One region of the Paenibacillus sp. FSL P4-0081 genome, then DNA from elsewhere that is predicted to be linked to it. Evidence: predicted binding sites of a transcription regulator. Region 1 holds the regulator's gene; each other region holds the start of a gene.
The links. Region 1 encodes Rex, which represses fermentation and respiration genes when NADH is low (regulators of the CRP and FNR family bind a similar motif). Its sites were predicted from a motif close to TTGTGAAATATTTCACAA; they were not measured.
Positions count from the first base shown of each region.

Region 1 (10,121 bases):
CCCGCCTGATCGACAATAATGTATTTATTCCCAAGGAGGCTCACGCTCTTGTTTAGACATATGATGAAATCCAAAATTCACCGTGCTACCGTCACCGAAGCCAATTTGAATTATGTCGGCAGCATTACCATAGATGAGAATCTGATGGAAGCCGCGGATTTGCTGGAGAACGAGAAAGTGCAGATCGTGGATAACAACAATGGTTCCCGGCTGGAAACCTATGTAATCCCGGGCCCGCGCGGCAGCGGCGTTATCTGTCTGAACGGTGCAGCCGCTCGCCTCGTGCAGCCGGGGGATACCGTTATCATTATTTCTTACGCCATGCTGTCATCCGAAGAGCTGGCGGACCATAAGCCGACCGTTGTATTTGTAGATGCCGGCAATCAGCCGGTGAAGCTGGCGGATCATGAGATTCACGCGACGATTGCCTAAAACCCGCTGTTTGAGCCATGTAATCAATGGCAGGGATGAAGACACCCCGACTTGTGAAAAATGAAGTCAGGCAAGCTTAAGCTGAATTCATTATCAGTAAGGGTGGGATGTCCGGTGTTTCAACATTTATTTGCTGAGATGAACAAGATGCTGCAGGAGATCAGTGCTGACTATCCTACTGCGGAGGGTGCCCGCCGCAACGACCTTTTATCCAAATATAATATGCTCCACAGGATCAGCGATGATGTAATGGATGAATGGCTGGCCTTTGCCGAGAAGCTTAGCCAGTTCCGCAATCAGGCAGATTTTCAGCCGCAGCCGGAGCAGGAAATACCTGAGGAGGAAGCGCCAGAGCTTGCTATGGATGCTTTTGTCAGGGGACAGGGTTATTATAAGCTGCTTATGTACCGCAAATGTATCGAACAGTTCAAGGAAGTCACTGCCCGGCACCCGGACAGTCTGGCTGCCCGGCTGTATCTGGCTATGGCTTATCTGCAGGAGGGTGAAGGGGAGACGGCTTGGGGGCATCTGAATCATATGCTCGGCCTCATCCGTGAAACGAAGCTGAAGGCGATGATTTATAATGCGCTTGGCTGCATCAGAGCTTCTCAGGAACGTTTTAATGAAGCAAGTGAGCTGTTCAGCCTTTCTCTGCTGCATGATCCCGCTCTTCCTGAGCCGAACATTAACCTGGAGGTTTGCCGCAAGCGGGGCGGGAAGCTTCAGTTCGGACAACAGCTGGTCTCGCTTTTATAATTAATTTTCATCCGTTTAAGCGATGCAACCTACTTCACCAGGGGTGTGCATCGCCTTTTTTCGTAACTTCTGTTATGCTGATAAAGAGTCTCAAGTGAAAGGGAATAGAACTTATAATGAAATTTGCCGTGCTTGATTTTGAAACTACGGGAACCCAATCTGTGGGAGAGATCATCCAGGTTGGCCTTGCCATTATAGAGGAAGACAGGTCCATCTCCCGGGTGTATGGTTCCTATGTCAAGCCCGGAGCACCCATTCCTCCTTTTATTACGGGCTTGACCGGAATTACAGACAGTGATGTGCAGGATGCGCCGGAACTTGATGAGATGATGATGGAACTGGTGCCGCTGCTCGATGATGTTGTGCTGGTTGGACATAATGTAGCGTTTGATTTTCATTTCTTGCAGAATGCGCTGGACCGCTGCGGTTATTTGCCGTTTCAGGGCCGGATTCTGGATACTATCGATTTTCTCAAAATATGCTTTCCCTCGCTGACCACGTATCAGCTTGGGTCCGTGAGCAGCCATTTCGGCCTTACGCATGAGCGTCCCCATCAAGCGGACAGTGATGCCCTCGCAACTGCGCTTGTGCTGCTAAAATGTCTGGAGGAGCTGGACAGCCTGCCTCTCCTGACCATCCAGCGGCTCAATGAGCTGTTCGCCGATGAAGACAGTGACCTGGCCTGGTATTTCGATGGTCTGCAGCGTGAGCGCGAAATGGAGACCTTCCAGCCGGAAGGAGACCTGACCTTCTACCGGCAGCTGGCCCTTGCTGTAGGCGACTGGGCAGAGCTGGCTCCGCCTCGGGAGGAAGGATCTGACAACCCGCTGCAGAATATTACCTTCGGGGAGTATATGGAAGAGGTAACCAAACGTCTGAAGGACACCCTTCCGCAATATGAGAGCCGTGAAGCCCAGGAACTGATGATCCAGGAGGTCATGACGGCGCTTGATCAGGATAAGCATCTGCTGATTGAAGCAGGAACCGGCACCGGCAAATCGCTGGGCTATCTGCTTCCGGCCATTTATCACAGTGTCCGCAGTAATCAGAAGGTCATGGTCAGCACGCATACGATCAACCTCCAGGATCAGCTGCGTGAGCGCGACATCCCTCTTTTGACGAGTGTTGTGCCCTTTCCGTTCAAGGCAGCGATCTTTAAGGGGAGAGGACACTATTTGTGTCTCCGTAAGTTTGAACATAGAATTAATAAAAGGGACTTCACAAGTCCCAGGGAAGAAGCGCTTACGGCCGCGCAGATGATGGTCTGGCTGACCCAGACGGAGACCGGCGATGATGAAGAGCTGAACTTAAGCGGGCGCGGCGGTGATTTCTGGGAGACCGTAGCCAGTGATACCGACTCTTGTCTGGGACGCTCATGCCCTTGGTTCAGGAAATGTTATTATCACCGGGCCAAGCATGAAGCCGGGATTTCCGATGTGGTGGTGACTAACCACTCCAAGTTATTCGCAGATGTTAAGGCCGGGCATCAGCTGCTTCCGGCTTACGAGCATCTCATCATTGATGAGGCGCATCATCTGGAGGACATTGCCGGCAAACATCTCGGAATGCAGATGAAATATTTCACCGTGGCGCATACGCTCACCCGTCTGTACAAGGACAGCCGGAGCGGACAGCTGCCTGCCCTGCGCCAGACCCTGCAGTCGTCCGGCAGTGAGCAGGCTTCGGAATGGAGCGGTGTTATCGACCGGATCTATCCGGATCTGCTTACCGTCAAGGAGTCCTGGGATACACTTAGCGACAAGCTCTTCGGCCTGCTGCCTGAACGCAGCGATGCCGGAGCCGGTGAAGCCGGCCAGCTTGTCGCACGCCTGCAGCCGGGCAAGAAGCCCAAAGAGTGGGAGGAGCTGGCTGCTCTGGAGAATACACTCCATCTCAGCTTGAGTGATATCATCCGCAAGGGTGATAAAATGCTCAGTGAGATGCGTGATACGGACAGCCAGTCCTCTTCGGACAGTCTTGTGACGGATATCGGCGGGTTGTTCAAGGACCTGGCCTCCATCCGGGAGCAGATCCGTTTCTTTATGGGACTGAATGACGAGAATATCGTCTACTGGCTGGAGGGGAGCGGCAATTACCGCGGCAAATCGCTGCAGATGTATGCCGTTCCGGTGGATGTGAGCACCCAGCTCAGGGAGCTGTTCTTCGACAAGAAGAAGAGTATCATCCTGACCTCGGCCACCTTGTCTGTGGATAAGTCATTCCAGTTCATGATAGATAATCTCGGTCTTGGTGAGGCTGCAGAGCAGGGCCGTCTGATGACAGCCCTGCTTCCGTCGCCGTTCAAATACCGTGAGCAGGCACTGCTTGTCATTCCCCGTGATTTCCCGAGTGTCAAGGGAAGCATAGGGGATGCCCGCTTTGTGGATACACTGGTCCATTCTCTGGCAGAAACTGCCGTGGCTACCCGCGGGCGGATGCTGGTGCTCTTCACCTCCTACAAGATGCTGCGCCAGGTCTATGATCCGCTGAAGGAGGCCCTGGCTTCGCAGGATATCGCGGTGCTTGGACAAGGCGTAGAAGGCGGCAGCCGGAGCAAGCTGATCCGGCGGTTCCAGGACAGTACAGCGTCAGTCTTGCTGGGTACGAGCAGCTTCTGGGAAGGTGTAGACATTCCCGGTGAAGCTTTGACCTGTCTGGCCATTGTCAGACTTCCGTTCCAGCCGCCTAATCATCCGCTGGCTGAAGCGAAGTCGGAGCTGCTCCAGGCACAGAAGAAGAATCCGTTCATGAAGCTGTCCGTCCCGCAGGCTGTAATCCGCTTCAAGCAAGGCTTCGGGCGGCTGGTCCGCACCGCGCAGGACCGCGGAATCGTTATTGTATATGATACCAGGGTAATCGAATCTTATTATGGGAAGTATTTCCTGTATTCGCTGCCCGGTCCCAAGATGGAGCATATGCTGACGGATCAGATCGTTCCGCGGATTGCAGAATGGCTTGAAGAAGGCGGGGTTTAATAATCCGTCTCCGGTTGATATTATGTATAAGTAATTATTGTTCTGAAGTCCCGTGCTCCACTGCTGCTGCCCAAACGGGCAGTAGTACCCGGAGCACGGTTCCTATAACCGGCTTATCAAGCAGCATATGCTATAAAACCTAAGTGAATGCTTACGAAGCGAGTTTTGCGAAGTTGAATCAAGCAGCATATGCTATCAAAACTTTTAGGAGGAGAAAACATGAAATCGGATAAAATATCGGAGGCCGTCGTTCGCAGACTCCCAGTGTACCTGCGTTTCCTGAACGATCTCCAAAAACGTGAAATCTCAACAGTTTCTTCTCAGGAGCTGGGACAGAAGCTTGATCTCAACCCCGCCCAGATCCGCAAGGACCTGGCTTATTTTGGTGATTTCGGCAGAAAAGGCATTGGTTATGATGTCTCTTATCTGATTGAGAAGATCAGGCATATTCTCAAGCTGGACCAGCAGATTAATGTAGCTCTGGTAGGTGCAGGTAATCTTGGCCACGCCTTGTCGAATTACAATGCTTACTTGAAGGATACGATGAAGATTACAGCTGTATTTGATGCTTATGAGCCTAAGGTAGGCCAGCAGATCAACTCGTTGACTGTTCAGCCGATGAGTGAGCTGGGGGATACCATCCGTGCACAGGGCATCCGCATCGGGATTATTACCGTTCCGGACAGTGAAGCACAGAACGTTGCTGACATTCTGGTGGATTCGGGCATTGAGGCGATCCTGAATTTTGCGCCTGTAATTCTGAAGACTCCGGCCAATATCCGGATTCATGCCGCCGATTTCACTACGGATCTGCAGAGTCTGGCTTATTATTTGCATGACGGAAAGGACGAAGCTGAAGATGAGCAGCAATAAAACCATTATTAAAAACGGGCGTTTTCTGGTGCCTGGCAGCGATAAGCCGGTGCTGAGCGGTTATATGACCATCGAAAATGATCTGATTACTTACATAGGTGAAGATAAGCCTGTAATTGAAGAGGATGCCGAGGTTATTGACGGCAGCCGGCTGCTGTTCATGCCGGGTCTCGTCAACACCCACGGCCATGCGGCGATGTCACTGCTGCGCGGCTACGGCGATGATATGGTACTGCAGGCTTGGCTGCAGGAAAAAATGTGGCCGATGGAAGAGAAATTCACCGGTGATGATGTGTACTGGGGAACCTCTTTGTCCGTTCTTGAGATGCTGAAGGGCGGCACTACGACCTTCCTCGATATGTATGACCATATGGACCGGGTTGCTGAGGTTACCGAGCAGTCAGGCATCCGTGCTGTACTTATGCGCGGTGTTATTGGCCTTTGTCCGGAAGAGGTGCAGAATCATAAGCTCGCGGAGGCGATTGCTTTTGCCCGGAACTGGCATGGCAAGGCTGACGGCAGAATTACTGCAATGCTCTCGCCGCATGCGCCTTACACCTGTCCTCCGGAGTTTTTCATGAAGTTTGTCCAGGCGGCTCATGATCTTGATCTGCCGATGCACACGCATATGTCCGAAACGCGTCATGAAGTGGAGCAGAATGTGGCCGATTACGGCCTGCGTCCGGTCGCTCATCTGGAGAAGCTGGGAATGTTCACCCGGCCGTCCCTGATCGCCCATGGTGTTCATCTGAACGATGAAGAGATTGAGATTCTGGCCCGCCACAATGTTGGTGTATCCCACAATCCCGGCAGCAATCTGAAGCTGGCCAGCGGAGTAGCCCGTGTTCCTGAGCTTCTTAGAGCAGGAGTTAAGGTCTCCCTGGGTACGGACGGTGCGGCAAGCAACAACAACCTGGATATGTTCGAAGAAATGCGGCTGGCCGCGCTGATCCACAAAGGTGTAAGCGGTGATCCTACAGCAGTACCGGCTCCAGAGGCGCTGCTGATGGCGACCGAATATGGTGCACAGTCTATTTTCCTGAACCAGGTAGGCCGGCTTGCAGCAGGGATGAAAGCCGACTTCATTGCGATTGATATTGATCAGCCGCACTTGCTGCCGCATACCGATCTTTTGTCCCATGCGGTATATTCAGCCAGTGCCAAGGATGTGGAGAATGTCTGGGTGAACGGCAAACAGGTTGTGAAGCACGGACAATGTCTGACACTAGATGAAGAAGCTATCCGCCGCAAAGCGCAGGAAACGTTCGAGGGACTGCTTAAACGGTAATACAGGTTTAAAGGGAAAGGAAGCTGCATGTTGAAGAAGAGGAGAAAATGGCTTCCGCTGGGGATTTCCCTGGTTCTGCTCCTTCTGTTCGGACTAAGCCAGTTTTATGCCTACATTATGAAGGATCAGTGGAACGAGCGGAGTGAAGCCAAAGAGATTGCCAGAGCGCGGGCCGGCTTAACTGAGGTAACCAAAGCACAGAAATCCGTCTGGGATGAAAATGCGATATACTGGGTGCTTACCGGAAAAAATGATGCAGGAACCGAGCTGATGGTTTGGGTCCGTTTTACCAAGGAAGGCCAGCCAGCCGGAGGCGACAACGATTTATATGCGGAGGAGCTCAGCAAAGGGACTTCTGAGGCGCAAATCCGTGATATTATAGCTGCCCAGCTTCCGGGTATTACGATTAAGCGGCTGCTGCCGGGAGTGTATAACGGAGAATATGCCTGGCAGCTGTTCTACAAAAAGGACGGCAGGTTCTATTACAGCTTCTATCGCTTCACAGACGGCAGTGCCATCGGTGAAGGGTACAGCCTGCCCAACCGGTAAGCGGCAGCAAGAATGGTCTACAGAAGGAGCGGGAGGACAGTTGAACTGTTCTCCCGCTTTTTATATTAATATAAGCCGTAATTTAAAAGGTTCTTCAAGGGAGAGAACAATCAATAACTATTCTTGGACTTGTGGCCTACTTGGAGCTATGGCTTAATAATAGGGGAGGAATAGATGAATCCATTTCGATGGCATGACAGCTGGATAGCATAAATCAGTATATACGATGATGCATACCGGATTGTCATATCGGAAGTATTCATTCCCGGCATCTGCTTCATACATAATTGAAATTCAGGAGGATCATAAATTTGGAAATTCTAGCCTATTTAGATCAGGCGGTAACGTTGTTCAAAGAGGAGCTGGGGGCAAATTTGTCCGGGATTTATCTGCACGGTTCGCTGGCCATGGGCTGTTTTCATCCGGATAAAAGTGATATTGATCTGCTGATTGTCGTACACGACAAGCTGCCTGTAGAGGTCAGCCGGAAACTGGCCAAGAAAGTGATAGCTTATCACGACAGTCTGCCGAACCGGCGCGGGGTTGAGCTAACTATTGTATTGAAGAAATATTTGAAGAACTTTGTGCATCCGACGCCCTTTGAGTTTCACTTCTCGGACTTTCATCTGGACCGGTACAGAAATGATGAGCATTATCTGTGTGGCGGGTTTGAGGACAGGGATCTTGCGGCTCAATTTGCCGTAGTCTATCAGCGGGGATTTATTCTGTACGGCGAGCCTATCCGCGAAGCGTTTCTGCCGGTAGACCGCCAATACTACCTCGATTCTATCCTTGGTGATATCGGAGATGCTGCTCAGCAAATCATAGATTCTCCAGTGTACTACACATTGAATTTGTGCCGTGTGCTGTATTTTGTGCGGGAAGAAGTTGTGTCTTCCAAAAAGGAAGGCGGGGAGTGGGGCCTGCAGCATTTGCCGTCCAGCTATCACGGGCTGCTGAAGCACTGCCTTGAAGAATATAGCGGTGTGGCGAGTGACAGCAGTTACGACCCGGAGTTATTAATTGATTTTGCAGAATACATGGCCGGCGAAATCAGACAGCACCAAGCCAAGGTGTAAATTCAAACTAACAATGAGTGAAGCGGACTGAGATTCCGTTATCTTGTTCATTTAAGCCCGAAATGGGGTGTATTTGTTAATTAACGGAATCTGAGTCCGCGCCAGCGGCAGACCAGCAAAAGGCGGATTATATTGAAGGGTCGACCTTAATAAAGAGGCAAAGCCCCTTCAGCTTTGGAACTGGAGGAATTAATGCGACTCCTAAGTCCATGTCCTACAAAAGAGAGCGCCGCAGGCATTTATTTGCCTACAGGGTGCTCTTTTTCGATATCCTTACCGGCAAAGCTAATTCTGTACACATTTATTGCCGATAAGAAAGATAATCTACTGAAACATCCAGAAATTAGTATCAAAAATTTTAAATATATTCACACTTTTATGTAAAATCGTATATACACCTGTGATATACTACTACTTGTATCAGGACATGCTTAAGAGCATGTCAGTCTCGGAAGGGCGCTAGACACGCTAGATTGGTCATTATTATAGATTTATGTTCGGTCATTTTTGAGAGGAGGACGTTTCTTGAAACTGCGTCTTATGCCTGTACTGCTAACGTCTCTGCTGTCCGCTGCATTGTTATTCGGTGGCTGGTATTCGTACCGCCAGTTCGCTGTGCAGGAGCCGCTGCAAAAACTTGTATCATCCTATGAGGGAGTGAAGGATTCCCATATTAGTATTAAACGCAATGAGGTCACTTTGAAACTTGATTTGCAGCCGGGCACGAAATTACGTGAGCTCGTGCAGTATGTATCCAAAGAGGGCAGCTCAGCTATCAACGGCCGCACGCTCAAATTGGATGTCGAACAGAACTCCAGCGCTTTGCTGGATGAGTATTGGGATAAAGCCATGTTCTCGGTTGCAGAGGCGATGGAGAGCCGGAAGTATACATTAATCCCTGCCAAGCTGGATGGTCTGAAGACGCAAGACAGCAAGTACAGCGGGGTTATAGCAACAACGGAAATTGATGACAAGAATGTGTATGTGAGTCTGAGCAACGGTAAAGAGAGTAAGTTCATCATTCTGCCGCGTGCGGCGGCTACGATGGGAGTGTGGAACAATGCCTAAGTATTGGAAAGAGGTCCTGGCCGGATTTGTTCCGGTCATGCTGATTTTTATGGTTTTTGTCGGGATTAACATTTTCCCTGTAATTATTGCCTTCGGCATGGTCGCTGCCCTCCTGTTTATTGCCCACGCACGCGGCGGTCTGGCGGTAAATGCAGGTGCAGATAAGAAACGTAAGAAGAATGGGCCGTCCAAGCTGACTTTTGAGGAAATCGGCGGCCAGGACAACGCCAAGCAGGAGCTGCGGGAAGCACTGGACTTTCTGATCCGGCATGAAGAAATCAGCAAATTCGGGATTCGCCCGCTGAAGGGGATTCTGCTGACAGGGCCTCCGGGAACCGGTAAGACGCTGATGGCCAAGGCTGCGGCACATTATACCAACTCAGTATTTGTGGCTGCATCAGGCAGTGAGTTTGTGGAAATGTATGTCGGTGTCGGTGCAGGACGTGTCCGCGATTTGTTCAAGGATGCCCGTACCCGTGCGCTTAAGGAAAATAAGCAAAGTGCCATTATATTTATTGATGAGATTGATGTCATCGGCGGCAAGCGTGAAGGCGGGCAGCAGCGTGAATACGACCAGACGCTTAATCAGCTGCTGACCGAGATGGACGGGATCTATAACAATGAAGCCCCGCGCATTCTGCTGGTAGCAGCAACGAACCGCAAGGAGATGCTGGACTCCGCACTGCTGCGTCCGGGCCGGTTCGACCGCCACATCCAGGTGGACATGCCGGACAAGAAAGGCCGCAAGTCGATTCTCGATCTGCATGCCAAGAACAAACCGCTGCATGAAACGGTAAGCTTGGATAAAATCGCCGAGGAAGCTTATGGCTTCTCGGGTGCACAGCTGGAAAGCGTGATGAATGAAGCAGCGATTTACATGATGCGTGAGAATCTGACCCAGGTAGAGCAGCGTCATCTCTCGATGGCGATTGATAAAGTCATGATGGGTGAGAAGACCGACCGGGAAACGAATCATGAGGAGAAACAGCGGGTAGCGATTCATGAGCTGGGACATGCTATTATGGCTGAGCTGCTGCGTCCGGGAAGCGTTAGCCAGGTTACCCTGACTCCGCGCGGACAAGCTCTCGGGTATGTAAGACA
Region 1 covers NZ_CP009280.1:5,249,568-5,259,688, reverse strand. Annotated here, with positions in the region: gene panC (pantoate--beta-alanine ligase) at 1-56, shown strand, start outside; gene panD (aspartate 1-decarboxylase) at 49-432, shown strand; gene P40081_RS22545 (tetratricopeptide repeat protein) at 547-1,188, shown strand; gene dinG (ATP-dependent DNA helicase DinG) at 1,305-4,163, shown strand; gene P40081_RS22535 (redox-sensing transcriptional repressor Rex) at 4,383-5,036, shown strand; gene P40081_RS22530 (amidohydrolase) at 5,023-6,324, shown strand; gene P40081_RS22525 (cell wall elongation regulator TseB-like domain-containing protein) at 6,352-6,873, shown strand; gene P40081_RS22520 (aminoglycoside adenylyltransferase domain-containing protein) at 7,185-7,952, shown strand; gene P40081_RS22515 (hypothetical protein) at 8,478-9,020, shown strand; gene P40081_RS22510 (AAA family ATPase) at 9,013-10,121, shown strand, end outside.

Region 2 (10,121 bases), 3.1 Mb from region 1:
CATACGTACACGTTCAAAGCTGCGCAAGGATTTGCTGGTTTCTATTTTTGACGAGTTCGACGGCAGCATCATGGCCCTATCTCCTGACCGGAGAACGGAGAAATATACCAAAATGGCGCAAAATGCCTTTTCCTTCTACCGGGGCAGCGCCTATCTGTTTTATTTTGACACGACAAGGCAGTACTTCCCTTACCACAGCTCACCCGGGCGCCCTACATGGATTCAAGGGGACCTGCATTTCGAGAACTTCGGCGCTTTCCGCAGTGAAGACGGGGAGATTGTGTATGATGTGAATGATTTTGACGAGGGGTATGTCGGCTCTTATCTGTACGATCTGCTGCGGATGGCGGTCAGTATTGCGCTTGCCGGCAGGCAGCTCGGGCTGGGTCAGACAGAACAGCTTAAGCTGAGCCGGAGTTATGCGGAGGCGTATTACCGTCAAATTCACCGCTTTTGTGATGGTAAAGACAATCCCGGAAATTTCGTCCTGGATGAGGATACGGCCAAAGGCCCCGTCAAGAAGCTGCTCCGCAAGCTGGAGAAACGCCGGCAGAGTCATTTCCTGGAGAAGGTCACTGCCCAGATGCAGACTAGCCGGGTATTCCTCGAGACCTCGGAGCTGCTGATTCCCGGAGCTGCCGAGCAGGCACAGCTGGAGCTGGCCTGGAGCTTCTATACACAGACAGTGGTTACGCGCAGCCTGAACGAGGAGCATTTCCGGATCAAGGACATCGCGGTCAAACGCGGCTCGGGAACGGCTTCCATCGGACTGGACCGCTATTATATTCTCATTGAAGGCGGCATGGAGCAGGCCGGAACCGACGATACGGTACTTGAGGTCAAAGAAGTCCGTGTTCCCGTTCCCGCCTATTTTCTGCCCTACTCGGATTCGTTCTGGCAATCCTTTGCCCATCAGGGCAAACGTGTATCCGCGACCCAGCAGGCGATGCACCACAAGGCGGATCCCTACCTCGGCTTCTTAACGATGGACGGCCGGGAGTTCTATGTCAGAGAGCGTTCCCCGTACAAAAAAAGTCTGAAGCTGGAGAATATCGCTGACATGGACGAGCTGACCGCAGTTATCCAGCAGATGGGCAGCCTGACCGCCAAAATGCATGCCCGCGCCGACGCCGATGTCGACAAGGGTATTCTCGACTATCACAGTGAGCAGGAGATCGCCAAGGCCATGGGTCCCGATTCTGATGCCTTTGCCCGTTATATCGCAGAATGGGCTTACGGCTATGCCGGGCAGGTAGAGAAAGACTATGCCATGTTCGCGGATTGGGTGTCGGAGCGGTACGGTATATAACGGGCAGGTACTACCTCAGATTAATCGCAGTGAATTCTACTTTTGACAATCGCTTGTTGAAGCGCAGCAGAGATACAGCTATCCCGCTTTCTTTACATCTGTTGCGCTTTAACTGCACTTCGTACAACTAAAAAGTCTGTTTTCCGCCCCGGCATCCGTTTAATTGTATTCTGTACACTTAAGCGGCCTTATAATGACCGCATTAACGAATTCGGGCTAATTTAGTTGTATGAACTACAGTTATAGTCTGCAAGTAGACCTTATCGCTGTTTTTAATTGCATATTGTACAGCTATCCCGGAGATTCCGTTTGAATACCCTTCCTCCCAATGGAGGATTTACTTTAAAAAGATCAAAAAAGCTCTCTCTACCCGGCAACCGGGCGGAAAGAGCTTCTTGATCTATCCATATTTATTTGCCGTCCGCAACATTTATGAATTGAGTTGACTCGGCCGGTCCAGCTCATACAGCTTGCGGTAACGCGGTTCCCGCTCCATCAGCTCCGCATGGGTGCCGCGCATCTCCACCAGGCCATTCTCCATGAAAATAACCTCGTCCATCTGCTCCGCACCCACCAGATGATGGGTAACCCAGATCAGCGTCTTGCCCGCCATCGCCTCGAACATGGTGGCCAGCAGCTCGCGCTCCGTGCGCGGGTCAAGGCCTACCGTTGGCTCATCGAGCACAACAACCGGCGTATTCTGCAGCAGAATACGGGCCAGTGCGATCCGCTGGCGCTCTCCGCCGGAGAAGCGCTGCCCTGCTTCGCGTACCGGAGTGTTATAGCCCTCCGGCAGCGAAGAGATCAATGGATCCAGCTTCGCCAGGGCTGCCGCCTGCTTAACCGCTGCCTCCGAAGCACCCGGGTCCCCGAGCCGGATATTGTTCGCCACCGTGGTGTCGAACAGATGCGGGCTCTGGTTCAGCACGGCGATGAGCTGCGGAATCTGCTCACCGTAAGCCGCAGCGTCAATTCCGTTAATCGTGGCTGAGCCGATGGTTGGCGTGATTACGCCTTGTACCATCTTGAGCAGCGTCGATTTACCGGCTCCGCTGCGGCCAATCACGGCAACCTTCCGGCCCTGCGGCAGGTTCAGCACCATATTCTGCACTGACCAGTCGTCTCCCGCCGCATAGCGGTAGCCCGCCGACTTCAGTTCAATATGGGCCTGACCGCTGGCCTGAATCACCTGCACAGCGGCAGCCGCCTTCGCTTTGGTTTCTGCATTCTTGGCTGCTTCGGCCGCAAGCGGCACGGCTCCCTCCGCTGCCTCCACCCCATTCAAGCGCTCCATTGAATTCTGGTATTGCGGAATTTTCTCCACGGCCTCCGATACGGGCAGGAAGGCATCCGCTACCGGAAAGACGACGAGCACGAACGCGGCAATCAGCGTTCCGGCAATCGCTCCATCGGCATACTGTCCGCCTGCCCAGTAGAGCAGGGACAGCACGCCAAGCCCGACAACGGCTTGGCCGATGAACATGCGCAGCCGCGCCCAGCGCCGCAGCGCACCGTCCGTCCGGGCGACGGTCTGTTCGTCGGCCTCATAGGTGTCGACGAACTGGCTCTGCCGTCCGCTGATGACCCAGTCGCCCAGACCCAGCACGGCATCGGTCAGCTTCTGATACAGCCGGTTGCGCTCCTGCTTCACCTGACGCTGACGCTTCTGGGTGAACAGCAGGGAGATCAGCGGCAATACGGCCACCAGGATCAGCATGTACAGGCCCATAAGCAGGGCGAACGCCAGATCAAACGTGCCGAGCGAAATAACGGCTACCGCATAGATCAGGAGTGCGATGATGCTCGGAAAGACCGTGCGGAGATACACATTCTGCAGATATTCGATATCGTCGGCCAGCATGCCGAGAATATCCCCGGTCCGAAAGCGCGAGGACAGGAACAAAGCCTGTGGCTCCAGAATGTTGTAGAGCCGGATGCGCATCTTCGAGAGAATGCGCAGAATGGTATCATGTCCTACTAGCCGCTCCACATAGTGGATGACGGCCCGGCTGGTTCCGAACGTGCGCACGCCGACAATTGGTACATAGATCATCAGTATATTTTCCGGCGGAATCGATGCCTTCGAGATCAGGAAGCCTGAGGTATACATCAGGGAAGACGCCGAGAAGATCGTCAGTGCGCCTAATGCAATGATCAGCACGAACCGCCAGAAGTAGGCAGAGTAATAGGGAGCAAACCATCCTTCACGTTTCAATGGATTCCCTCCAATTGACTTTGAATAATCTCATAGTAAGCACCCTTACGGGCTGTCAGCTCGCTGTGTGTGCCTACTTCAGCTACCCGTCCCTGCTGCATGACGACAATCAGATCCATGTCGGTCATCCAGTGCAGGCGGTGCGTAGCCAGGAATACCAGCTTGCCTTCGAACAGCGGCAGCATCGTTTCCTTCAGCTCATATTCTGTCTCAATGTCTAAGTGAGCCGTCGGCTCATCCAGCAGCATAACCGGGCGGCTGCTCAAGAGAGCACGGGCCAGTGCCACACGCTGCTCTTGTCCGCCGCTGAGCGGACGTCCGCCGCCCCCAATCATTTCATCCAAGCCGCCAGGCAGCGAGGATATCAGCTTCGATAATCCGGCAGACTCCAGTGCAGCCGCAACAGCTTCCTGTGTAGCTTCCGGATAATAGAACCGCACATTGTCAGCCAGTGTGCCGCTGAAGATGTAAGGACGCTGCGGGATATAAGCAGTCTGCTTGCGCCACTCCTCATCCGTAAGTGCACTGACCACATTCCCGTTAATCGTGATATTGCCGGAGGTCGGATGAAGGAAGCCGCCCAGGATATCCACGAGTGTAGACTTACCTGCCCCGCTCTCCCCGATAATGCCGATCTTCGCATTTCCGTTCAATTCAAGCTGCACCTCCTCGAGCGAGGATGCACCTTCTTCTTCATATTTGACGCTAACTTCGTTAAGCCGTAAAGAGCTGTTATTGTTCCACGTGAAAAACGCTCCCGGAGCCTTCCCATCTTGTATAGCTTCCTCTTCCCCCGGCTCCAGCAGCTTCGCCTGCACGGTCTCGCGGTCAATAATGCTCTTCATCGCTTCTCCGGCTTCCTTGCCGTCGAGTGTGGCATGGAAGTCCGCGCCCACCAGCCGTACCGGCAGAAAATATTCCGGGGCCAGAATCAGGATTGTTAACCCCGTAACCAGTGTCATCTGCTCATTGACCAGACGCAGCCCAAGGCTTACCGCTACCGATGCCACCGACAGCATGGTGAAGAAGTCCATTGCGAATGAAGACAGGAACGCCACGCGCAGCGTACGCATCGTGGCCGAGCGGTAGCGGTCGCTGACCGCTGCAATACTCTCGCTATGGCTGCGGCTGCGTCCAAGGAATTTCAGGGTTTCCAGCCCGCGCAGCGAATCCACGAAATGATTGGAAAGTGTACGATAGGACTTCAGCTGACGGTCCATCTGCTTGCGGGCCGTCATACCGATCAGAATCATGAAGACAATGATGATCGGCATCGTTAAGGTAAGAATGACACCGCTGGACGTATCCTGGGTATATACATAGACAAGCAGCAGAGCCGGTGTTACTGCCATACCGACCATCCGCGGAATAATCAGTTCCAGGTAAGTGCGGAACTTGGTTACTCCTTCAAGCACAAGTGTGACCACGTTCCCGGTTCCCCGGTCACCTGCCAGCCTCGGTCCCAGCTGGAACAGCTTGTCCATCATTTGTCTCCGCATGCTGCTGCCGGTAGCTTCCGCGAAGCGGTAAGATGTGCGGCTCATCAGCATGGCACAGGCATGGCGCACGAGAAACGCAAGAAGGAACAAGAGCGATTTAGCCCCTTGTTCCTTCAGCGGTTCTCCCGCAAACAGCGCAGAGACAACTTCGGCCAGCGATTTCGCCAGCAGAAGAATGGACAGGCTTTGCACCAGGGTAAGGAAGCCGACAATCAGAAAGACAGGCTTTACTCCTTTGTACCCAAGCAAATTTTTATCCATTAGTATTCAAGATGCTCCTTCTCGTGAACCCGTTTGTGGAAGATGAAATAACTCCAGATCTGATAACCAAGCACGAATGGCAGCAAGGTCAGCGCCACGATCGTCATTACCTTCAGTGAATAGTGGCCGGAAGCCGCATTCGTAATCGTCAGGTTGAACGCCTGATCCAGCGAGCTGATCATCACCCGCGGGAACAGTCCGATGAAGATCGAAGCTACCGACAGCGCCATTACTGCCCCGGTCATTCCGAAGGCATAACCATCCTTCTTCTTGGTCATAAAGTATCCGGAGAGCAGATACGCAACTACGCCTAGAGCAACTACAATCCATAACAGGGTTCCGCGTTTGTCGAAGATATCTGTCATGTTGTACGTCATTATAACGAAGGCCACCAGCAGCACTGCCAGAGGAATCAGCAGTTTCTGGGCCAGCTTACGGGCCCGCTCCTGCAAGTCTCCCAGGGTGCGGAGCGTAGTGAACATCAGTCCATGTACCAGACACAGCAGGACTACTGTAATTCCCGCTACAACTGTATAGGCATTTACGATATCGAAGAAACCGGCATACATCTGCATATCCCCGTCAATCGGCAAGCCTTTGATGAAGCTGGCAAACACCACAGCCAGCAGGAACGGCGGCAGGAAGCTGCCGAAGAAGATGCAGACATCCCAGGTTTTCTGCCACGTCTTCGAATCGCGTTTACCTCTGAATTCAAAGGCAACACCTCGGGCAATCAGCGCCAGCAGAGCGAACACGAACGGGATATAGAATCCGCTGAACAGCGTCGCATACCAATGCGGGAAGGCGGCAAACATCGCGCCCGCTCCCGTAATCAGCCATACCTCATTCGCATCCCAGAACGGCCCGATGGAATTAATCAGTACCCGGCGCTCTGTATCATTCTTGGCCAGAATCTGCGTCTCCATCCCTACACCGAAGTCAAAGCCTTCAAGGAAGAAGAACCCGACAAACAGCACTGCAATCAGCAGAAACCATAATTCATTAAGTGACATGGGTTAGCCCTCCTTGTTATACGGATCGTGGGATTCACCGTGTTCGTTATCCATAGCATAAGGACCTTTTTTGATAACCTTGATGAACAGGCCGATCATTACCGCACCCAGTATGGCATAGATTGCGGTAAACGAAATCACCGAGAACAGCACCTGTCCGCTTGTAATATTAGGTGATACACTGTCTTCCGTAGTCATAAGTCCGAATACTGTCCATGGCTGACGCCCGATCTCCGTCATAATCCAGCCTGACGTGTTGGCAATCGGCGGAAGCAGCAGCCCCCAGAACATGAACCGCATGAACCAGGTATTGGGTTTGTTCATCTTCTTGCGCCACATGAGGTAGATGGCATACACGCCAAGTGCAATCATTAGCGAGCCTGCCGCAACCATGATCCGGAAGCTCCAGAAGGTTGTTTTGACAGGCGGGATATAATCTCCAGGTCCATACGCTAATTCGTACTCCTTCTGGAGCTCCAGCATACCCTTAACTTCACCGGAGAATTTACTGTAAGACAGGAAGCTGAGCAGATACGGAATCTGCACCTCTCCGCTGCTGGTCTGATTCTCTGTATCGATATTAGCAAAGACTGTCCAAGGTGCCGGGTCGCCGCTCTCACCCCATAGCCCTTCAGAAGCAGCCATCTTCATGGGCTGTGTTTCAACCAGATACTGCGCTTGGGCATGTCCGGCAACAGCTACGCCAAATGAAGAGATAATACCGACAATGGCCGCGATCTCGAACGATTTACGGAAAAAGGCCACGTCCTGCTTCTTAAGCAATTTATAAGCACTGATCCCCGTTACCAGGAATGCGCCTGTAGCGTATGCGGCAAGCACTGTATGCGGGAACTCCACCAGCAGCTGACCGTTTGTAATCAGTGCGAAGATATCATTCATTTCAGCCCGTCCGTTGTTGATCTGGAAACCTACCGGATGCTGCATGAACGAGTTGGCGGCCAGAATCCAGAATGCCGAGAGCATCGTTCCGAAGGCTACCAGCCAGATCGATAATAGATGAATACGCTTGGATACTTTATCCCAGCCGAAGATCCAGATTCCGATGAACGTGGACTCCAGGAAGAATGCCAACAAGGCTTCAATAGCTAGCGGGGCTCCAAAAACATCACCGACGAAGCGCGAATAGTCAGACCAGTTCATTCCGAACTGGAACTCCTGCAATATCCCTGTCACTACGCCTACTGCGAAGTTAATGAGGAACAGCTTTCCCCAGAATTGCGCCATTCTTTTGTACTCTTCATTGCCTTTTCTAACGTACATGGTCTCCATAATAGCAATTAAGAGCGCTAGTCCGATTGATACCGGCACAAAGAAATAATGAAAAATCGTCGTCGACGCAAATTGTATACGCGACAGCATTACTGTATCCATATTTCTCCCCTTCCTTCTCCCCATTCGATATGTCTATTCTGTCAAATTTTCAGGGCCTAAAGTGTGATAATTATCACATTATACACCCTGTTTGAGCATGAAATTCAATAAATTTGTGACAAATATCACAATATTACATAAAGAAAGCAAAAAAAATAAGACGGTTTCACCGTCTTGGATTTGTCCATCATTTATAGTTGTCTTGGTTCATAAAGGCATTGGTTTAGGTAATGGAAATACCTTTCTTAAGCGATTTGAGATCGCCATTCGAATTAAGCAATTGCGGCAGCATCTTCATGCTACGAACCATCGGGGAATGACAGAGACGGCAAGAAGGCGCATGCTCAAATGCGAAATTATCCCTCATCCATCCGTTACATCCATCGTTGGTACAGGCCCATATTGCGGTATTTTCTTCCGGTACTTCCTCCAAAGGCTTCTTCCGGTAGTTCATTGCCGTTCCTCCCTTCCTTTATGTTACAAGCTGAGTAACGATAAAAAAAGACCGTCCCAACTTTCACAAGCGGGGACGGTACCTTCTATTAATTACAGTTTTACAACGTTTTCGGCTTGTGGTCCGCGGTTGCCTTGAACAACGTTGAATTCAACGCGTTGGCCTTCGTCCAAAGTTTTGAAGCCGTCGCCAGTGATTGCGCTGAAGTGAACGAATACGTCGCTTCCGCCTTCAACTTCGATGAAACCGAATCCTTTTTCTGCGTTGAACCATTTAACTGTACCTGTTTGCATGTGTGTTACCTCCACAAATTTAAATTAATATGTTCTTTTTATCTTCAGACAAAGAAAAAATTCACACATTGAGAAAGGTTGTGATTCATTTGACAGCCCTTTTCAATGCGAGAATTAGGTATCAATTGTATGAATAATTTCATGTTACCACACCTTATTAACAAAGGCAAGCTGTCCTATCCGAATTTCTCCGTTTTTTCCCTTATAAGGTCTTCTTCCCAATGTAAGGGTTACCAGTTGGTCTAAATAGTAATATTTATAGCCGATATCATTGTTTACCCCATTAATTTGGACTTGAAACGGGCTCCGTCCTCTTAAATTTTGCATAAAAGGACGGCATGAACCGTTTCCGTTATCCTGACTGCCTTATTATTATATACGGCGGCTTCCGGTTTTATTCCTCGGGTTTCTCAAGAAGCTGTACCGTCACCTGCTTCACTTCACCATTGCGGTAAAATGTAATTTGCAGATCATCGCCGATCTTGGTATGGTCGTACAGATATTTGCGCAGGGACAAGGTGGAAGTAATCGATTTATCATCGAACTTGGTAATTACATCATTGAATTGCAGGCCTGCATCCTTTGCCGGACCCACCGCATCCAATACTACAACCCCGTCGGTTACCGTAGTTGGAAGGTTAAGCTCTTTGCGCTGGTCTTCAGCAAGCGGTACATACGGATTATTCAAATCTACAGAGTACACGCCCAGGTAGGAACGGGCAATTTTTCCGTTAGCCGCAAGCTCATCCGCTGTCTCCATTACATGGTTGGCAGGAATCGCGAATCCCAGCCCCTCCACACCCGTATCCGAAATCTTCATCGTGTTGATGCCGATCACTTTGCCGTCCAGGTCAACCAGTGCACCCCCGCTGTTGCCTTCATTAATGGCAGCATCGGTCTGGATAACCTCCTGCTCCCAGTCGTATACCCCATCCTGGTTCAGAGATACCGGGATCGTCCGCTCTGTATTGCTCACAATGCCAGAGGTCAGCGTATCGCCGAGGCCCAGCGGGTTGCCGATCGCAATGACCGTCTCACCCAGACGCAGTTTGGAGGAATCCCCGATCTGCGCAACCGTGTTGATACCTTTGGAATCAATAGAGAGCACTGCGATATCACTCACCTTGTCGGCACCGACCAGCTCTGCTTTGCGGGTAACACCATCCACGGTAACAACCTCCAGCTTGCTGGAGCCTTCAATCACATGATTATTGGTAATGATATATGCCTTATCTTCATCTTTTTTATAGATAACTCCCGATCCTAATGCAGACTCATCGAGAATATTAAGTTCCTTGTTGTCTTCCTTATGGTTAATGATGCTTACTGCCGCCGGGCGGACAAGCGCAGCAGCCTGAATAATCCGGTCAAACGGATCCGCACTGCTCACAGCCACCTTGTCAATGACTGCCGGGGCCTGTGCTTTCTCCTCGGTGAGCTGTCCCGTAACCAGACTGAACAGCAATACAGCCACAACCGCACTGCATACGGAGCTGATCAGCGATACCTGCCATGTTGCCAGCGAACGCCGTGACCTGCGGACAGACCATTTCCCTTCGGCGTATCCTTTGGAGGTACCCTGTTTGCCGGCTCTGCGCCGCGACACCTTGGTTGAATAGAAATCATCATCAAACAATCCCACGTTAAATCCTCTCCCCTCTATTGCCACCGCATTCAAGACCTGA
Region 2 covers NZ_CP009280.1:8,373,028-8,383,148, forward strand. Annotated here, with positions in the region: gene P40081_RS35815 (DUF2252 domain-containing protein) at 1-1,309, shown strand, start outside; gene cydC (thiol reductant ABC exporter subunit CydC) at 1,740-3,524, opposite strand; gene cydD (thiol reductant ABC exporter subunit CydD) at 3,521-5,284, opposite strand; gene cydB (cytochrome d ubiquinol oxidase subunit II) at 5,284-6,297, opposite strand; gene P40081_RS35835 (cytochrome ubiquinol oxidase subunit I) at 6,301-7,689, opposite strand; gene P40081_RS35840 (cold-shock protein) at 7,913-8,143, opposite strand; gene P40081_RS35845 (cold-shock protein) at 8,236-8,436, opposite strand; gene P40081_RS35850 (S1C family serine protease) at 8,831-10,078, opposite strand.
Region 2: a site for Rex is predicted at 7,803-7,820, ahead of P40081_RS35835 (cytochrome ubiquinol oxidase subunit I). Genes of this name have one in related genera too.

Region 3 (10,121 bases), 260 kb from region 1:
TTGTCGATGCTTATTAAACCTATCGTTAAGCTGAACGTCAAGCAGCAGCTGATTCTGCTGTTCCTGATTATGATCTCGCCCATCCTGATTCTGAACAGCTACGGCAACTATAAGGCGGAAGAGATTCTCAAGCGCCATGTGACCAATGCCTATGTGGAGCTGAACAAGCAGAATTTCGCCATCATTAACAGAGACATTGATACGGTTAACAAAATAACGACGACCGTCATCCAGAATCCGATCCTGCAGCAGCTGAATATGAGCGGGGATGATCCGGTGCTTGAACGCGTCGAACGGTACGAAACCATTGAGAAGCTGCTGGGCAGCTACTCCCAGGGAGCCGAGCGGGGCGACGGGATTTACTATTCGCTGTACGTGTATGATCCGGACAACTATTACTTTTTCGCTCCCAATTTCCCGCAGGTGAAGAAGGCGGGGGTTTATTTTTTCTCCAAGGGTGAAATGCCTTATTGGTTCGAGCAGGTGGTGCAGCAGAAAGGCCACGGGTATCTAATGTTCACGGAGAAGCTGAGCCCGCAGGCCGAGGATCTGAAGACCCTCACTTATGTCAGGGCAGTTAATAATATCTATAGAGGTGCAGGCACAATCGGCGTGCTGGTGGTGACCAAGATGGAATCGAAGATCGGAGAGTCGCTGAAATCCATCTCCCTGCCGGACGGGGAAATTTATTTGACGGATATGAACAACCGCGTGCTTGCCTCTACTACGAATTCAACGGGGGAAGTTATTGCTCTTCCAGAGGGTTCTGAAGCCGGTGACCCGGAGGGGACCGAGGATATCATCACAGATGACTTCATATATGTAGTCAACAACAATCACGCCTTCGAGCAGAAGCTGGTGTATAAGGTTCCCGTCAAGGCGCTGCTGCAGCAGCAGAACGAAATGAAACGTGTCATTCAATACATAACCGTTGCTTACGCGCTGTTTGGGCTGATCATTATCACCTACTTCTGGCGTTCGCTGATGACTCCTTTGCAGAAGCTGGCTTTTTTTGTGCGCAAGTATGAGCCTGGCAACCGCGTTCCCGAGACTCCCCGGAGAGGCAGCAATGATGAGGTCAGTGTGCTGATCGCTTCCACCTATGATATGGCCCGCAGGCTCAACAGCCTGATTATGTACAAATACCAGATGGAGATCAAGCAGAAGGAAGCCCAGCTACAGCTGCTCTATCAGCAGATCAATCCGCATTTACTGTACAACACCCTGGAGAGTATTTATTGGAAAAGCTCGCTGGAGGGCAATGTGGAATCCGCGGAAATGATCAAGGAATTATCCAAGCTGATGAAGATCAGCTTAAGCCGGTGGAGAGAGCTGATCACGCTCGAGGAGGAGCTGGAGCATGCCAGTGCCTATATCAAGCTGCAGCAGCACCGGTATGACTATGTGTTCGCCGTTATCTGGAATATTGCCCCTGAAACCAAAAGTAATCTGATTCCCAAGATCACCCTGCAGCCGTTAATCGAAAATGCCATTATTCACGGTGTCAAAAATATGGATGAGGACGGCGAAATCATCATCACCTCCGTTCTGCAGAATGACAGGATTCTGATTACCATTGAGGATAACGGCTATAAGCAGGTCGATTATAAGGCAATCGACTATGTACTGAATGATGAAAGCCCCAACCCGGCCAGCGGATATGGTATACGCAATATCAATCAGCGTGTGCATCTGCATTTCGGCCAGGATTACGGGATCAGCTACGGACCGCGTACCGGCGGAGGAACCGTGGTGACAGTGACGCTTCCGAAATCAGAGACTATAGAGTAGAGGAGAGATCAAGGTGTTCAATATACTGGTTGTTGATGATGAGCCGCTTATTTGTAAAGGGCTAAGCAGTCTGCTGGCCGCTTCAGGCCTTGATATTGACCATATTTATACCGCGAACAGCGGATTTGAGGCACTGGATTGTATCCGGATGGAAGAGATTGATCTGCTCGTTACGGATATTCAGATGGGAGCGATGAGCGGCATCGAGCTGATGCAGCATGCCAAAATGGCCAAACCCTGGGTGCAGACGATCGTCATCTCTGCGCATGAGACCTTTCAGTATGCCCAGATGGCCGTCCGGCTGGGAGCCAAGGATTATCTGATCAAGCCGCTGAACAGTGAGCAATTCCTTGATTCGGTGCGCAGTGTAGTCCTCAAGATGGATAAGCCGTCACCGGAGCTGGCCACCTACATGGACGGGATCAGTGAAAGCTTCCGCCTGGAGGAGCCTCTACCGGAGTATAGCGAACTGCTGAATACGCTGCTTGCCGAAACCGCTTCAGTGCTGGGGAGGGAGGAGGAGCTGCGTAAGCTGGATGAGCTGAAGCTGCAGGGACCATTTTTTGCCGTCATCAAAATCAAGCTCCCCATGCCGGAAGAACGGCGTGAGCAGAAATATACTTCCCGTGACCGCAGTCTGCTGCGTTATGCCGCCCTGAATATTGCCAAGGAGCTGCTCGATCAGGAGTGGAACTCTACAGCCTTCTATTCACCGGACCAGGAGATTACAGTGATTATCCAGTGGGATGAGAAGAGCTACGAGGAATCGGCCACCGGCCAGGTAGGACGGCTTGATGTGCTCGGGCGCAGTCTGCATTTCAATATCCACCGCTATCTGCATCTGAATGCTGTAATCGGCATCAGCCAGATTCTCAAGGGGATTAGCTTCATGGATGTACTGAACCGCCAGGCCTCGAAGGCCATTCTATGGAACAAAGAGCATGCCGATCACTATGTGTTCTACTATGGCGATTTCAACTGGAACAACTATGCCGCTGATCCGTCACCCGAGGAGCTGCATACGCACAGCAATCTGATTGTGCAGAAGGCCAAGGAGTATATTGACGGGAATTACGCCCAGAAGGGCTTAACGATCCATGAGGTTGCCAAGAAGAACCATGTCAGCCCCAACTATCTGAGTTATCTGTTCAAGAAAAATACAGGCCATAACCTGTGGGAATATGTCATCAAGCTGCGGATGGAGGACAGCCGGGAGATGATTCTGAATACCGATCTGCGCCGGTATGAGATTGCCGAGCGGGTGGGGTATGAGTCGCCGGAGCATTTCAGCAAGATTTTCAAAAAATACTACGGAATCAGCCCCAGTGAACTGAAGAAGTAAGAACGCTTACGATTGCCATAGATATAGACATGTTCAGCCTCCCCCTCATTTTCTACAATTAAGGTAGGAAGCACTTTGCGAAAGTGCTGAAAGACGAAAGGAATGAGGGAGCCAGAATGAACCAGTCTGCTGCGTTACATGATCACCTGCCAGCGGAGCTCGAGAGCAAGCCGTATAAACAGAACCGCTGGAAAAAGAATTTTTGGGGCTTTATGTTCCTCGTCCCCGCGATCATCATCTTTATTATGTTTATGTGGGTGCCTATCTTCAAAGGATTCCTGTACAGCTTCTACACGGTGGACTTCGTCAAAGGAAATACATTCGTAGGCATGGACAATTACGCCAGAGCACTCACGGATCCGGATGTCCTGATCGCTGTGAAGAATACCCTGTATTACATGCTGCTCTGCCTTGTGATCGGCTTCTGGGTACCGATTGCTTTTGCAATTGCGATCTCCGAGCTGAGGAAATTCGGCGGATTCGTACGCGTAGCGGCGTATTTGCCTTATGTAATGCCAGCGGTTGTCTTGTACGGACTATGGAGATGGCTGTATGATCCAGTCGGGCCGATTAATGCCCTGATTGGCAGCACGGGGGCAGATCAGATCGCTTTCCTGACGGATACCAGGTGGTCGATGATCTCGCTTGTCTTCATGGAGACCTGGCAGCAATTCGGCTCGGGGATGCTGATCTATCTCGCTGCGGTGCTCAGTATTCCCAGGGACTGGTATGAAGCCGCTGAGATTGATGGAGCCGGAGTCTGGGCCCGCATCCGCCATATTACGCTGCCGTCGCTGCGCAATCTGATTCTGCTCATGCTGATTCTGCAGATCATTGCTACCTCTCAAGGGTACCAGTCGCAGATGGCCCTGCTTGACGGAGGACCGAACAATGCTACGCTGACCTATGCGCTGCTCATTGTGAAATATGCTTTTACAAGACTGGATTATGGTACGGCGACTGCGCTGGGAATGCTGATGTTTGTTGTTCTGGGCGGTTTGGGCATCTTACAGTTCAAGCTTAACAAGGAGGACAACTAGGATGAAGAGCGCAGACAGAGGGATTCTCTCCGAACATGATCTTAAGAAGACCGGCAACAAAATCGTATACGGAATCATGGTGTTTTTTATTCTGTTAATGATTTTTAGCATGCTATATCCTATTTTGATGACCATGTTCAACGGACTTAAGTCTAATGTTGAGGTTAACTCATTCCCGCCGCATTTTTTCCCGCAGGAGTGGCATTTCAGCAACCTTAAGGATGCGCTGGATTATATCAATCTGCCGATGTTCCTGCGGAACACGCTGTACATCTTTGTCGGAAACATGGTAGCTACCCTGGTTGTACTGGGCCTGGCGTCCTTCAGCATCTCGCGGATGAATGTGCCTTACCGCAAGGCCTTCTACTTCTTCTTCCTGATGACGCTGTTTATTCCGGCCACGAGCTATATGATCCCGAACTTTGTCAATCTGAAGGAACTCGGGCTGCTGAACCAGTATGCGGCTTTCTGGCTGCCGGCTGGGGCGAATACCTTCTTCTTCCTGCTGCTTAAGAACTTCTTCGACGGGATTCATCCGGAGATTCTTGAAGCCGCACGGATTGACGGGGCCTCTGAGCCGAGAAGCTTCTTCACCATTGCTGTTCCGCTGTCCATTCCGATTTTTGCAACACTGGCGATCTTTATCTTCTCCACAGCCTGGAACGACTGGTTCTGGCCGTCGCTTGTCATGCACAGTGAGGAGAAGTACACGCTCGCTACAGCGATCTATAAATACGTTATTAATGTAAAAGCACTGAACACTAACATCAAATTTGCCATTCTGTTCCTTGTTTCTTTGCCGCCTATTCTGGTCTTCCTTGTTTTCCAGAAGTTCATTATGCGCGGCGTTTCCCTGTCGGCTGTCAAAGGGTGATCAGAATTATGCTGCAGGGAGATACGGATCGTAAACCTGCACATGAAAGGAATATAAATACACCTCGTTTGTAAACGGTTTCTCTTTTATGATGAATTTGTAAGCTAATTATGAATTGAAAAGGGGAGTTTCAATGCGTAAATTTTCCAGCGTATTAGCATGTCTCCTGGTGACGGGATCGTTATTGTCCGCTTGCGGCGGCAATAATAACGGGAACAAACCGGCGGCAAATGGAGGAGAGGCGACGCCTGCACCAGCAGCTACTAATGCAGCAGAGGAGACCGCTGCTCCGACAGAGGCACCGGTAGATGATATCACCCAGAGAAAAGTAACGATCAAAATTCACTATCCTACCCCTGACCTTACCGAGGTAAGAGCACAGGAGGATGACAAGATCAAGCGGTTCCAGGAGGTCTATCCGAATGTAGAGATTGTCAAGGATGACTGGCAGTACAATGTAAGCGAAATCGGGGTGAAGATGGCGGCGAATGAAGCTCCTACCTTCTTCAACACCTATGCAACTGAAGCGAAATTCCTGGTCGAGAAGGGCTGGGTCGCTGATGTTACGGATCTGTGGAACAACTATGAATTCAAGGATCAGATTAACCCTGTCCTGCAGAATCAGTTCATTATTGACGGCAAAGTGTATGGCGTAACGCAAAAGGGTTATGTCACTACAACAATGATTAATAAAAAGATGCTGGATGAAAAAGGTGTAGCCGTCCCTCCAATGGACTGGACCTGGGATGATATGCTGAATACCGCCAAAGGGGTAGCGGATACCAAGAAGGGGATCTCCGGTATTGCTCCAATGGGTAAAGGCAACGAAGCAGGCTGGAATTGGACCAACTTCCTGTTCGAAGCAGGCGGTGAAATCCAGAAGATTGAAGGCGGTAAGGTTGTGGCTACATTCAATTCGGATGCCGGTGTGAAGGCGCTGGATTTCTATAAGAAGCTGAGATGGGAAGCCAAAGCAGTTCCTCAGGACTGGGCGCTTGGCTGGGGCGATGCTGTCGGCGCGTTCCAGCAGGGACGTACTGCTATGGTAATGGCCGGATCTGACGGTGTTATCGAGCAGGCGCTCAACCAGGGCGGACTCAAGCCTGAAGATGTACTTACTTACCCGATGCCAGCTGCTGAAAAAGGCGGCAAGCATACCGGCGTACTCGGCGGTGACTATCTGGTTATCAATCCGAACGCCAGCAAAGACGAGCAGGAAATGGCCTTCCGCTATATTACTTTCGATTACTTCTCTGACAAAGGCCTTGAAGCTCTTGACGCGATTATCAGCCAGCGCAAAACGGACGGCAAATACTACATCCCGCCGCTCCTTGATTACTATGCTGCTGATTCCGACTTCGGCAAGAAGACCAAAGCTGTCTATGACAAGTACGACATCGTTTATCAATACAGCCCTGAAATTATGGCGCTGCTGGATGGTAAGCCTGAAGCACAATACAATACTCAGGATTACTACGCAACCATGTCCAATGTAATCCAGGAGCTGTTCTCTAAGGATGGTACAGATTCCAAAGCCCAGCTCGACGCTGCCGCCAAAACTGTTCAAGAGAAATTCTTCGATACTATCAAAGTGGAATAGTCACTTGCTGAATGAGTGGTTACGATGCTTGATAGAGGATTTATAACGCTAAGGCAGGAGACCCGGTCTCCTGCCTTTTTGCTTGCTCTGATTTATATTTATACTTCTATGTAAGAGAATGCGGCAGGAGAGTAGAGCTGACGAAGATTAGGAAGAACATCAGATAGCACCATTATTCTGGGGGAAAAACAAGGCTGAAGAGCTGGATTCAAGAAAAGCAGGGGAGGCTAGATGGCGGGCGTTCGCAAATCGGACAAATATAAATGAATTATCACACAATAAATGGAGAATAGACTATAATATGATCGAATGAAAGCGCTTTGAAAACAAATCAAAAAAAACTTTATACTTTGTGAAAGATTTCACTATACAAGGTGAAAAGGATATGATAAGATAAATGTGTAGAGAAAAACAACCTAAAAATTGACAGGAGGACGAGGGAGATGGCAGTTAAAAACGAAGTCGCCGCCCAAGTGAAACAAACCACCGCTGAAGAATATATTCAGACTTTGGTGGATAAAGCAAAGAAAGCTCATGAAGCGTTCATGGGACTGGATCAAGAGCAAACTAACACAATCGTTCATGCAATGGCGTTGGCCGGACTCGACAAACATATGTACCTGGCTAAGCTGGCCGTTGAAGAAACAGGACGCGGTGTCTATGAAGACAAAATTACGAAGAACATCTTCTCAACTGAATATATCTGGCACGGAATTAAGTACGACAAGACAGTAGGCGTTATTGAGGATAACGCTTATGACAACTTCCAGAAGATTGCTGAGCCTGTCGGAATCATTATGGGTATCACACCGGTAACCAACCCAACATCCACCACGATGTTTAAAGCTTTGATTTCCGCTAAGACACGTAACCCTATTATATTCGGATTCCACCCTTCAGCGCAAGAGTGTAGTGCGGCAGCCGCCAAAATTCTACATGATGCAGGTGTGAAGGCTGGCGCTCCTGAGAACTTCATCCAATGGATCGAACTTCCGACCATGGACAAAACAAACGCATTGATGAACAATCCTGACGTTGCACTGATTCTGGCAACCGGCGGATCGGCAATGGTTAAAGCGGCTTACAGCTGCGGCAAACCGGCACTCGGCGTAGGTCCTGGTAACGTTCCTGCTTTCATTGAGAAGAGTGCTGACATTGATCAGGCAGTGACAGACATTATCCTTTCCAAAACATTTGATAATGGTATGATCTGTGCTTCCGAGCAAGCGGTTATCATTGAAGAAGCGATTTTTGACCAAGTGAAGAAGAAAATGATTGCGAACGGCTGCTACTTTGTAAACAAAGAAGAAGCTGCCAAGCTGACAAGCGGCGCAATGAATGTAGAAAAATGTGCGGTTAACCCGGCTATCGTCGGCCAATCCGCTGTGAAGATCGCTGAAATGTGCGGAATTCAGGTTCCTGCCGGCACGAAGATCCTGGTAGCTGAACTTGAAGGCGTAGGTACCAAATATCCGTTGTCCGCTGAGAAGCTGAGCCCTGTTCTGGCTTGCTACAAAGTGAAGAACGCAGATCAGGGTATCGAACGCGCAGCTGAAATCGTTGAATTTGGCGGCATGGGCCACAGCTCGGCTATCCACTCGAACAACGAAGAAGTAATCATGAAGTTCTCCAACCGTCTGCAAACCGGACGTATTCTCGTCAACTCGCCATCCACACACGGCGCAATTGGCGATATTTACAATACTAATATCCCTTCATTGACACTGGGCTGCGGATCTTATGGACGCAACTCTGTATCGCAAAACGTGACTGCAATCAATCTGATCAACGTGAAAAGGGTGAACCGTCGTACCGTGAATATGCAATGGTTTAAAGTACCTGACAAGATTTACTTCGAAAAGGGATCCACACAGTACCTGGCCAAAATGCCTGATATCACTCGCGTAGCTATTATTACTGACCCTATGATGGTTAAACTGGGCTATGTGGAAAGAGTTGAGCATTACCTGCGTCAACGCCAGACTCCGGTAGCGATCGAAGTGTTCTCGGAAGTTGAACCGGATCCATCGACAACTACTGTAGAAAAAGGCGCTGCAATGATGAACAGATTCCAGCCGGACTGCATCATCGCACTCGGCGGCGGTTCCCCAATGGATGCTGCAAAAGGAATGTGGTTGTTCTACGAACACCCGGATGCAGACTTCAACGGCCTGAAACAGAAGTTCATGGATATCCGCAAACGGGTATACAAATTCCCTAAGCTCGGCAACAAAGCGAAATTCGTTGCGATTCCAACAACTTCCGGTACAGGTTCTGAAGTAACTTCGTTCGCAGTTATCACAGACAAGACAACTGGCAATAATACTAAGTATCCGCTTGCTGATTATGAGCTGACTCCAGACGTAGCTATTATTGATCCGGAGTTTGTATACAGCTTGCCGAAAACTGCTGTTGCCGATACAGGTATGGATGTATTGACACATGCAATTGAAGCTTATGTATCTGTAATGGCTAGTGACTATTCCGATGGTCTGGCAATCAAAGCCATTCAACTGGTATTCCAGTGGCTGGAGAAATCCGCACTGCAAGGCGACAAGCTTGCCCGCGAAAAAATGCACAACGCTTCGACTCTGGCAGGTATGGCTTTCGCTAATGCATTCCTGGGTATCAACCACAGCTTGGCGCACAAATGGGGCGGACAGTATCACACAGCACATGGCCGTACCAATGCCATCCTGATGCCGCATGTTATCCGTTACAATGCCAAGAAACCTACGAAGTTCGCTTCGTTCCCTAAATATTCGCACTTTGTAGCTGACGAACGGTATGCTGAAATTGCCCGTATCCTGGGATTGCCAGCACGCACAACCGAAGAAGGCGTAACCAGCTTGATCAATGCAATCCGCGACATGAACAAAAAACTCGGTATCGAAGAATCCTTCTCGGCTCTTGGCTTTGATCCTAAGGACTTCGAATCCCGTGTAGATTACCTGGCTGACCGTGCATTTGAAGACCAATGTACAACTGCCAATCCAAAAATGCCGCTGGTATCTGAACTTGCTGATGTATACCGCAACGCATTCTATGGAAGATTCGACAACTAATTTAAGATTGTCTGGCAAAGAACAAGGTTAAAGGTTAATATGGAACTGGATGGAAGTGACAAATATCACCGAAAGAGTGATATTTGTCACAGTCCTTTTTCAGAAAATAAACTAAAATGTTTATATAAACAACGATCCCAGTTATGAAGCCGCGATTGTGAATTTTATAACAACCAATAGCTATGGGATCACGAGACACGGGATTAACCTTCAAGCCCGCGATCTCTACAAATATACTAAATATAAATGGAGGGATTTAGCATGTCGGTGATTGAAAGAGAAGTACAAGAGGTTAAGTCGGGTTGGAGAAGTTTTACTAAGGGTACATGGGCTAAGAAAGTTGACGTTAATAACTTTATTGCCAAGAACATCAAGCCTTATGAAGGAAATGAAGAATTCCTGGTAGGTC
Region 3 covers NZ_CP009280.1:5,512,387-5,522,507, reverse strand. Annotated here, with positions in the region: gene P40081_RS23800 (cache domain-containing sensor histidine kinase) at 1-1,791, shown strand, start outside; gene P40081_RS23795 (response regulator) at 1,805-3,133, shown strand; gene P40081_RS23790 (carbohydrate ABC transporter permease) at 3,346-4,173, shown strand; gene P40081_RS23785 (carbohydrate ABC transporter permease) at 4,175-5,047, shown strand; gene P40081_RS23780 (ABC transporter substrate-binding protein) at 5,181-6,647, shown strand; gene adhE (bifunctional acetaldehyde-CoA/alcohol dehydrogenase) at 7,091-9,712, shown strand; gene pflB (formate C-acetyltransferase) at 9,974-10,121, shown strand, end outside.
Region 3: a site for Rex is predicted at 6,998-7,015, ahead of adhE (bifunctional acetaldehyde-CoA/alcohol dehydrogenase). Genes of this name have one in related genera too.